DNA from 2 places in the Paenibacillus segetis genome. Region 1 is predicted to be linked to the other one. Evidence: riboswitches for the same ligand, from Rfam matches in the RefSeq annotation. Region 1 holds a riboswitch; the other holds the start of a gene.
The links. Region 1 has a riboswitch for glycine ahead of sdaAB (L-serine ammonia-lyase, iron-sulfur-dependent subunit beta). Riboswitches for the same ligand answer to the same signal wherever they lie in the genome.
Positions count from the first base shown of each region.

Region 2: linked by a shared signal. The riboswitch ahead of IEW05_RS16740 (amino acid permease) and the one ahead of sdaAB (L-serine ammonia-lyase, iron-sulfur-dependent subunit beta) in region 1 are both predicted to bind glycine.

Region 1 is NZ_BMFT01000001.1:1,049,634-1,054,862, reverse strand. Features, by position in the region: gene IEW05_RS04585 (hypothetical protein) at 1-105, opposite strand, end outside; gene IEW05_RS04580 (hypothetical protein) at 229-786, opposite strand; gene sdaAA (L-serine ammonia-lyase, iron-sulfur-dependent, subunit alpha) at 903-1,790, opposite strand; gene sdaAB (L-serine ammonia-lyase, iron-sulfur-dependent subunit beta) at 1,804-2,469, opposite strand; glycine riboswitch at 2,679-2,795, opposite strand; gene IEW05_RS04565 (VOC family protein) at 2,910-3,290, opposite strand; gene IEW05_RS04560 (MFS transporter) at 3,440-4,903, opposite strand; gene IEW05_RS04555 (MarR family winged helix-turn-helix transcriptional regulator) at 5,047-5,229, shown strand, end outside.
Region 2 is NZ_BMFT01000002.1:103,006-108,234, forward strand. Features, by position in the region: gene IEW05_RS16730 (sulfatase family protein) at 1-1,396, shown strand, start outside; gene IEW05_RS16735 (DNA alkylation repair protein) at 1,544-2,251, shown strand; glycine riboswitch at 2,444-2,523, shown strand; gene IEW05_RS16740 (amino acid permease) at 2,658-4,007, shown strand; gene IEW05_RS16745 (S-layer homology domain-containing protein) at 4,193-5,229, shown strand, end outside.

The DNA.
Region 1 (5,229 bases):
AGTAACATTACTCGTGTTCTTAATTTCTTCTCTATACGAACAAGCATCTAACATGATTGAGCATAAAGTAATGATCGCAATAAATATATAATATTTTTTACTCATCAGTTCCCTCCCCTATTCAAAGAATGTCAGTTAAGAGATATTTTCCATAATTATACACTAGAAAAGACAAAAGGCGACCCGAGGGTCGCCCTTGAGATAGTCTAAATTCTATTTATATCTTACTTAATCATCCAATTCCACACTTTGGATTTGACCATCCGTATCTACCGTCCATTCGATTTCAACACCTTTGTTCAGTCCTAAGTTGTCTTCATCTTCAATGACGATATGACTCGGAATGGTTAAGGTTTGTTGCCCCCCATGTTCCACTTGGACGGTAACTTGATTCCCATTAACCGCTTGAATGATTCCATCATATTCAAGTTGCCGCAAGACAATTTCACCTTTAGGATCGGTAATGGTTACACGTTTACCACCGTCTGTAAGGAGCTCAACCTTTTTGTGATAATCTTTTTTTATTGTAGTATCCACAAGTACCTTTTTAACTTTCACATCTGCGGGGATTCCTTCTGAATCCGCTACATTAGATTCTGTTTGAGAATTCGGTTGTTCTGTTGTAGTATTCGTATTCGATTCTGTTGGTGCTGGGGTTTCTACTGGAGGAATTGAGTTCTGTGATTCAGTTTGTGCCTTCGAACAACCACTTAGCAGAATGAATAGGCAAGTAAAAAGAAGGAGTGTAGCATGAAATCGTCGCTGTATGTTGCTTTTATGTGTCATCGTGTTACCTCCATTAAGTTTAATCGTTAAATTATCTCTAACTGAAAAATACTATTACATTGATAGATAGGATTAACCACATCTTCAATCCTTAAACCATGTTTCCTAAGGATCATTTAAGATGGTGATTTAGTCGCTTTGATCTGCTCCGTCAACTTGCGTCCGGTTGGAGTTTGAGCTAATCCACCAAGTGCCGTTTCGCGATGTTCTCCCGGCATTTTCGAACCAACCTCTAACATAACACCTATCACTTCGTCCGAGGGAATGACACTTCGAACGCCGGCAAGAGCCATATCCGCAGCCGCTAATGCATTCACTGCGCCAAGACCATTACGAACAATACATGGTACTTCAACGAGCCCGGCAACAGGATCGCATATTAGACCCAGCGTATTCTTGAGCGCAAGACCAACGGCATGAACCGCTTGCTCAGGAGTTCCTCCACGAAGTTCTACAAGTGCTCCTGCCGCCATCCCGATGGCAGAACCAACCTCAGCCTGACAGCCGCCCTCTGCACCTGAAATGAAAGAATTGTTGGCGATAACGTATCCAATCGCTCCCGAACTAAACAGCCCATGAACGAGCTTCTCATCCTCCCATCCGAATCGCTCTTGAGCGCTAACAAAGACGCCGGGAATGATCCCACAGGAACCTGCTGTTGGTGTAGCCACAATGCGACCCATCGAAGCGTTAACCTCAGACACTGCGAGAGCATACGCCATCGCTTTAGCAGCCCAAACACCAACAGACGGTTCAAAAGAAGTGATGAGTTCGTTAACCTTTCGACCGTCCCCACCTACAAGCCCACTTCGAGAGGAAGTATTACTCTCAAGTCCTTTACTAACCGCTTCCTTCATCACTTGATAATAGGCGGTCATCTGATTCACAATCTCCTCCGGTGATTCCCCGGTTTCTTTAGCCTGTTCAGCGATCATGAGCTCTGCGATCGTTAACGATTCAACCTGGCATATTTCCACTATATCTTTAAGGGTACTAAAACGCATATATACAACTCCTCTAGTTGAGATCAATTACAGAGACTCGGCTAATATGTGGCAGGAGAGAAAGGGTTTCGAGAACTTCATCCCCCGGCCTTTTATCACACTCGATGACTGTCATCGCGGAACCATTTCTTTCTTTGCGATCTACATTCATAAAACCGATATTCAATCCAGCGCTACTAACCGCTCTCGTAATAGAAGCCAGGATCCCAACCTGGTCGTCGTGAGTGATCACCAGTGTCGGATAATATCCTGTGCAGCTAACAGCGAAGCTATTTATGGAATGTATCTTTATATTTCCACCGCCAATTGAAGCCCCACTAACTGTGATATCCCTACCACCTACGCTCGCTGTAATCTCAACGAAATTGGGATGAGGACTCATCAAAGTACTCTGCCGCAACTCAAAGTGCAGACCGGACTGCTCGGCCTCAGTGAAGGCATTCTGAATTCGCTCATCATCTGTGTCGAAATCAAGTAGTCCTCCAATAATAGCTAGATCTGTTCCGTGGCCGGAATACGTCTCCGCAAAGGAACCGTAAAAAGTGATGATAGCTTGCTCAGGCATACATCCGAGCAACTGCCGTGCAACACGACCGATGCGCACCGCACCAGCTGTATGTGAACTTGAAGGTCCAACCATAACTGGACCGATAATAGAAAATACATCTTTGAACCTCATGACGAATCCCCTTCTTAGGTGAGCGTTCTAGCTTTACTTTGTCATGCTCTACCTGTTCGTATGCATATTTCTTATTAATTAACTTGTAAACACAAAAAAGGACAGAGATCCGGCTATAATGCCCGATCCTCTGTCCTGGGTACCTGAGAGTTTAAGCAGTCCTAAGACCAGCGTTCCCCTTTGGTGGCTATGTGCTCTCTCCAGAGTCGCGTCCAATGGCGGTTCTTCTACCTGAGAGTTTAATCGAACAGCTGACTAGCTGCCGACTTGCTCCTTCGGTGCCCGGAGAATATATCTTGCTCAGGGTCTCTCCCTACCATCTTCATCCGCATATTCTGTTTTACCTTTTTAGCTTAATGTAGAATATTCATAGCAGTCAATATACCTAGCTTTTTAACTCAAATTAGTAACCGGTTATAAATTCTCATGAGTGATTCTCATTAGAGCAGCATTAATTGCCACGAGATACCGAATTTATCATTAACCCAGGCAAATTTCTCACTTACGGGAGTGGGACATATTGGCATTAGTACCGTACCCTCTTGAGATAACTTCAGATAAAGATTATCAATTTCTTCAGATGTCTCGCAGGTTATAAACAATGAAATGCTCGGCGTAAAGTTGAAATTATGTTCTTCTTTACTATCAATACACATATAAGTTTGTCCATTTAAAGTAAAGATAGCATGTAATATGGTTCCATCTTCATGATATAACACCTTATTTATTTCTGAATTGTCAAACAAAGAGGTATAAAAATTCATAGCCTCCTCAGCCCGTCCAGAAAACATGAAAAACGTGGCAATTTTTTGATGTTCCACGATAGAACACTCCTTTTATAGGATATATGTACCATGCTGAATTATCCAATTTTATTCTTTTTCCGTCAAGCATTAGTTTCATATATATAGAAGCCCTTGAAAATTTCAAGGGCTTCCGTACTAAGTTGATGGATTCATTAAATTGGCAATTATTCCTCTTTAGCAACGGCCCGCTTAACCGCCTGCGATTTATACATACGCCAGCCCGTTAACAACCCTGCAACTAAGCAGATCGATGCCGAAGTTGTGAAAACCACTCGCATACCAGTTAAGAAGACATCTGGCCGATCAGGGATCAATCCAGTTACCCTATAACCAACCTCACCGCTCATGACATGGAACAGAATCGTGGTTGCAACGGTAATCCCTACGACCATCCCAATATTCCGTACCAATGAGTTCACGCTTCCAGCCGAACCAAGCTGGGTACGAGGAACCTCAGACATGACGAGCGAATTGTTCGGTGATTGGAATAGCCCACTGCCTATCCCTAGCATCGCAATCCAAATGCCTACAACAATCAAAGAGCTTCCCCCGTGCAGATTAGCTAATCCGAATTGGGCAATGACCATCACAATGAGCCCCGCAAAGGTCAGCAGTTCAGATCCTATTTTGTCAGATAAAGCTCCACTAAGCGGAGCTACAATGACCATACAAATTGGCAAAAGCATTAGTAGGAACCCCGCATGGAACGGGGACAAATCGAGCATATTCTGGGCATAGAATGGTGCAATAATATTGAAACAGAAGTTTGCCGTGAACACGAGAAATCCGCAAAGAATACTGATTGAGAACGACGGGTTCTTGAATAGTGACAGCTGAAGCAACGGCTCAGAGCGAACGAATTCTACTCGTAAGAATAAAGCTAAAGTTATTGCAGCAGCAATCAGAGAAATAATAATCCACATGTTATCGTAACCCAATTGTTGGCCAAGCAGCAGACCAGCAAACAACGTAACAATAAATATGGCAAACAGCGAACTTCCTGGTACGTCTATTTTTGCTTTTACCCGAACTTGATCTTTCGGAAGGTATCTCCATCCCATCATAATGGCAATGATTCCAATGGGGACATTCACCCAAAATATATATTCCCAACCGAGTGACGATATAATAATTCCACCTAAGCTTGGACCAGCAATACTTCCGAGCGAGACAAAGGTTCCAATAAAGCCAAGTGCCTTCCCCCGTTCATGCGCTGGGAAAATATCAGTAACAATTCCTTGGCTATTCGCCATGGTCATGGAAGCACCCAAAGCTTGAATGACCCTTGAGATAATCAAAAAGGATAATGAACTACTCAGTCCACATAACAATGAGCCAATAATAAAAATGACTGTTCCGATTTTAAATATTCTGATTTTCCCCGCGATATCTCCTAATCTCCCAAAGAAAAGAATTGCTGCACAGATAGCCATAAGGTAACCTGTAGTCACCCATTCAATCTGCGCGATGGGTAGGCCGAGCTCCTTGGATAGAACAGGCAATGCAATATTAACAATACTTCCGTCTAACGTGGACATAAAGGTAAATAAATTAAGAACAATGAGAATAAGCCAACGCTTCTTCTGAATGTCGGCATCCTCTTGGTAGCTTCCAAGAATTGAGTTCATTAAGTAAACCTCCAGATGACTAAAGTTCATTTAGTTGCACACGCAACTAAATCAGTAATTCCAGTTTAACTCAAATTAGTTGCGTGTGCAACCACTTTATTATAATATGGGTTGTAACATTAATTCTTTAAAGAGGTGTAATCTTGAAGAAAGAACCCTTAGCCAAGCTTATCTCATATATTCACAGGCAAAATCAAAAAACACTCGTAAAGCAGCTATCTCCTTATGGAGTTGGCAGCGGTGGGCAGCATAGCTTTCTAAAATCAATTCTACATTATCCTGGAATAACCCAAGATCAGCTCACACAACAATTAAAATTCGATAAA
Region 2 (5,229 bases), on a different contig from region 1:
AAATCCGACTTGCACTCCGAGCCGCGCCTCGATCATAACCGGTCTATACCCAAGCCAGCACGGTGCTTGGACGCTAGGGACAAAGCTACTCGAAGATCGTCACACGGTTGGTGAAGATTTTCAGCAGAACGGCTACAAAACCTCACTTGTCGGTAAAGCCCATCTCCAGCCGCTGCGGTCGGCCGAGGGATATCCTTCATTGGAAGCGTACCCGGTCCTGCAGGATCTTGATTTCTGGAGAAACTTTAACGGCCCGTTCTACGGATTCGAGCATATAGAGATTACGCGAAATCACACGAACGAAGCCCATGTCGGCCAGCATTATGCCTTGTGGATGGAAGAAAAGGGCTGCAGTAATTGGCGAGACTATTTCCTTCCTCCTACCGGTAACATGGACCGATCGATTACCTACAAGTGGCCGATCCCGGAGCAATATCACTACAATACCTGGATTGCCGAACGTACCAACGATAAGCTGGAAGAGTATGCGAAGAACGGAGAGAGCTTTTTCCATTGGGCAAGCTTTTTCGATCCTCATCCGGAATATTTAGTACCTGAGCCATGGGATACGATGTACGATCCGGATCAGCTGACGATTCCATCCATTGTGCCGGGTGAGCATGAACAGAACCCGCCACACTTTGGCATGACGCAGGAGGAGAATCCTGATTTCTCTGCTTGGAGTGAAACGGGGGAAGGCATTCACGGTTATCGCTCGCATCATTACTACCATTATGGAGAGCGCAAAAGACTGACCGATTACGACCGGAAGAAGCTTGTTGCTGTTTATTACGGTATGATCAGCATGATGGACAAATATATTGGACAAATTCTTGACAAGCTAGACGAGCTAGGTTTGGCTGACAACACGATTGTCGTATTTACGACGGATCATGGTCATTTCTTCGGTCAGCACGGCTTGCAGGCTAAGGGAGGGTTCCATTACGAGGATCTGATGAAGCTGCCGTTTATCGTGCGTTACCCGGGACAGGTTCCATCCGGTCGCACATCTGAAGCGATACAGTCACTCGTAGACCTGGCGCCAACCTTCTTGTCATTCTCCGATCTTCCGATCCCATGTGCCATGACCGGAGTCGATCAGAAGGAAGTATGGCTGGGGAGTAAATCTAACGCTCGTGATCATGCTATCTGTGAATTTCGCCATGAGCCAACGACCATTCACCAGAAGACGTACGTTGACGCGAGATACAAAATAACGGTGTACTACAATCAGACCTACGGGGAGCTATTCGATTTGCAGGAGGATCCAAAGGAATTACGAAACCTATGGAATGATCCTGCTAGCGCCAGCTTGAAATCTGAACTGCTGCTCAAATACATATGGGCTGAGCTGGGAAAGGAACCGATGGCGATGCCTCGCATATCAGGAGCTTAACGGGGAAGCGGTTCGAGGAGTCATAAGAGTAACCTGTCTATAATAAAGGCTCATGCACTCAATGTGCATGAGTCTTTATAGTGTGCTAAGATTCAAATAAAGACGGGCTTAATTACAAACGACAACCATTAAAGGGAAGTGCAAATGATGAATCTAGAAATGGTTATGCAAGAGCTTGAAGCTCTTGGCAAGGAACGAACCAAGAAGATATACCTGTCCAACGGCGCACACGAACCACTTTTTGGCGTGGCCACAGGCCAGATGAAGCCCATCTTCAGAAAAATAAAACTCAATCAACCATTGGCTGAGCAGCTTTATGCTACGGGGAACTATGACGCGATGTACTTTGCCGGGGTGATTGCCGAACCGAAAGCGATGACGGAAGCGGACTTTGAACGGTGGATCGATGGAGCCTATTTCTATATGCTATCGGATTTTGTAGTAGCAGTAACATTGGCAGAAAGTGATATTGCGCAAGAAGTCGCGGATAATTGGATTGCAAGCGATATAGAGCTGAGGATGTCGGCAGGTTGGAGTTGTTACTGCTGGCTGCTCGGCAATCGCCCGGACCGTGAATTTTCCGAAGAGAAAATTGCTAACATGTTGGAGATTGTAAAAAATACAATTCACGATGCCCCTGAACGTACGAAATATTCGATGAACAATTTCTTGTATACTGTGGGAGTATCCTATCTGCCGCTTCATGATATGGCGGTGGAGATCGCAAAGGAAGTTTGTCCAGTGGAAGTCAGTCACGGTAGCGCAAAAAGCAAGTTCTTAAACGCTTTAGTTAATATTCAAAAGGCAGAGGATAAAGGGCAACTCGGCTTCAAACGGAAACATGTAAGGTGTTAGTCATGAATATATTTCCATGTTCATTTGTCGGTTTTTTTATTAACATAGAATTATCACAAAAAATACAGTGAGACTTTTATCACTGATTAAATCATCACATCGCAAGTAATATGTTTAGATATTAGAACAGCAACACTTAATTCATAATTTCATATTTCACAAGCTATGATTGCTATGGATCACACTATAGCAGGAGCAGCTTCTGGAGAGACTGCGGGATTCCGCAGCGCCGAAGGGTTCACAATCTCAGGCAAAAGGACAGAAGAGTACTGAATTTGTATTTATCATGCTAATCGTTATTAGCGGGATAAATATTATTTCATATTCTTATGAACCAAAGAGATTGGATGACATCCGATCTCTTTTTTTTGTACCAATTTATCGTATTCATTAAGGGGGAACAGGTATGGCACAACAAGAATTAAAGCGGGAATTAGAAAATCGGCATGTTCAACTCATTGCAATTGGTGGAACCATTGGTACTGGACTATTTTTAGGTTCCGGTAAAGCAATACAACTAGCAGGGCCCTCTATCATTTTTGCTTACCTAATCGTCGGGATCGCCATTTTCTTTGTAATGAGGGCGTTAGGAGAACTCCTGTTGTCTAAAGCAGGGTATCAATCTTTTACAGATATTGCTGAAGATTATCTTGGACCACGAGCAGCGTTTGTCACTGGCTGGACCTATTGGTTCTGTTGGATTATGACGGCTATGGCTGATATTATTGCTGTCGGGATATATGTACAATATTGGTTCGATATTCCGCAATGGATACCTGAAGTTCTCTGCTTAGTCATTTTATTAGGACTCAATCTGTTAACTGTCAAAAATTTTGGGGAATTGGAGTTTTGGTTTGCCTTAATTAAGGTGGTCACTATTCTCGCATTAATTGCCATTGGGATTATTTTATTGGTGATAGGATTCAAAACAGATGCAGGAACGGTAACGGTCAAGAATATTTGGGGCCATGGAGGAATGTTTCCAAACGGGATAACAGGTTTCTTACTTTCGTTCCAAATGGTTGTGTTTGCATTTGTCGGTGTGGAATTAGTAGGTGTGTCTGCAGCAGAGACATCGGATCCAGAGAAGAATATCCCATCGGCCATTAATAAAATTCCTTTACGAATTCTATTCTTCTACGTTGGAGCAATTATTGCTCTATTATGCATTAACCCTTGGACGGAGCTAAGTCCGGCAGAAAGTCCTTTTGTTAAAACTTTTGCTTTAGTGGGGATTCCGATCGCCGCGGGCATTATTAACTTTGTCGTATTAACTTCAGCTGCTTCTGCTTGTAACAGCGGAATGTTCTCAACAAGTCGAATTCTATATAACTTAGGTAAGAATGACCAGGCTCCGTCCCAATTTGCAAAATTGAATAAAAATCATGTACCAAGAAACGGGTTGTTGATCTCCACACTTGTCCTATCTGTGGGAGCTCTTTTGAGTAAGTTTATTCCGGAACAAGCTTTTGGGATCGTGACAACGATTAGTGCCATTTGCTTTATTTGGGTGTGGGGTGTGGTTCTCATTTGCCATATAAAATATAAGAAAACTCAGCCGCAATTACATGAAAAATCAAAATTTAAAGCACCATTTACTCCATTTATTAATTATGTTGTCCTAGCTTTGTTTGCTATCATCCTCATTATTATGCTGTTTGCTGAAGAGACACGTCCGGCCTTATTGTTAACGCCCCTATGGTTTATTCTATTATTTGTTTTGCATTATTCCAATAGAAGGAAGAGAGGCAACTAACAAGATCGGTAAGCTCTATTGTTCTAGATAACGTGACAAGACCCTCCTCGAAAAAGGATCGAGGAGGTTTTTTTTGTATTCAGGATCTATTAAAATTTAATAGAGTTTTATATTTAATTTTCTGTTAAAATATTACTATTAAATTATTAATAATTTAAAATTATAGTTTGGAAAGGTGGTTAATTATGAACAAAAAGATTTGGATTTTGTTTACGGCGCTGACGGTTGGTTTGACGTCCGCAGTAACCATTGGCAGCGGTGTGAGTGAAGCGCAGACATCGGCCGATTTTACCGATTTAAAGGATTTGGATGCAGCTACAAAGGCAAAGTTTGATGCCATGATTTCAGCAGGTATTTTCAATGGAGTCTCTGATACTAGTTTTGGGCTGAAAGATGAAATGAATCGAGCCCAATTCGCGAAGGTAGCAGCGCTTATTGCTGGTCTGAATGTCAACCCTAATCTAACTACATCGTCTTTCAGTGACGTAACGTCAGATGATCCCGCTAACGGTTATGCACTGCCTTATATCGAAGCGCTTAAGACAGCGGGAATTACGGACGGCGTAGGCTCCGGGAGTTTCAACCCAGCTGGAAGCGTAACGAAGGAGCAATTAGCTACATTTCTAGTTCGGGTTTTAGGCCAGAGTGCAGGGGTACCGTCGGCTCCAAGTGTTAGCGATAATACTGTCTCTGATTGGGCGAAGGGTTACGTCCAATTGGCACTTGAGCTAAAGTTGCTAAATAATTCTTCGGACGGTACTTTCGGCGGTAAAGAAGAAGCGACCCGTCAATTACTAGCTACCGGAGCCTTCGAAAGCGCCAAAACGTTAGAAGCGACCAGACCTCTTGAAGTTTCCGGAGCGGACTTCAAAGCGGGGAACAAGTTGGAACTAACTCTGTCGGTAGGAATCGATGGGAGTTCCATTGATCTATCCAAAATTACCATTAACGGTGTGCCGCTTGATCCGAAGTTAGACAGTTACATGCTGTCCGAGGACAAGAAGACGATCATAATCACGTTACATCAAGGTTTTAAACTCGATTCATCAAAAGCACCGACTATTGTAGCAGATGGTTTAAAGTCATTATTCGGTAACGCGGTTAAAAATGAGGAGAATAAATCCATACCGGTTAAGATAACTGAACCTCCGGTGACACCGCCAGTGGTTACATCTGCGCCTTCAACATCTACGCCTTCGACATCAACACCATCGACACCAAC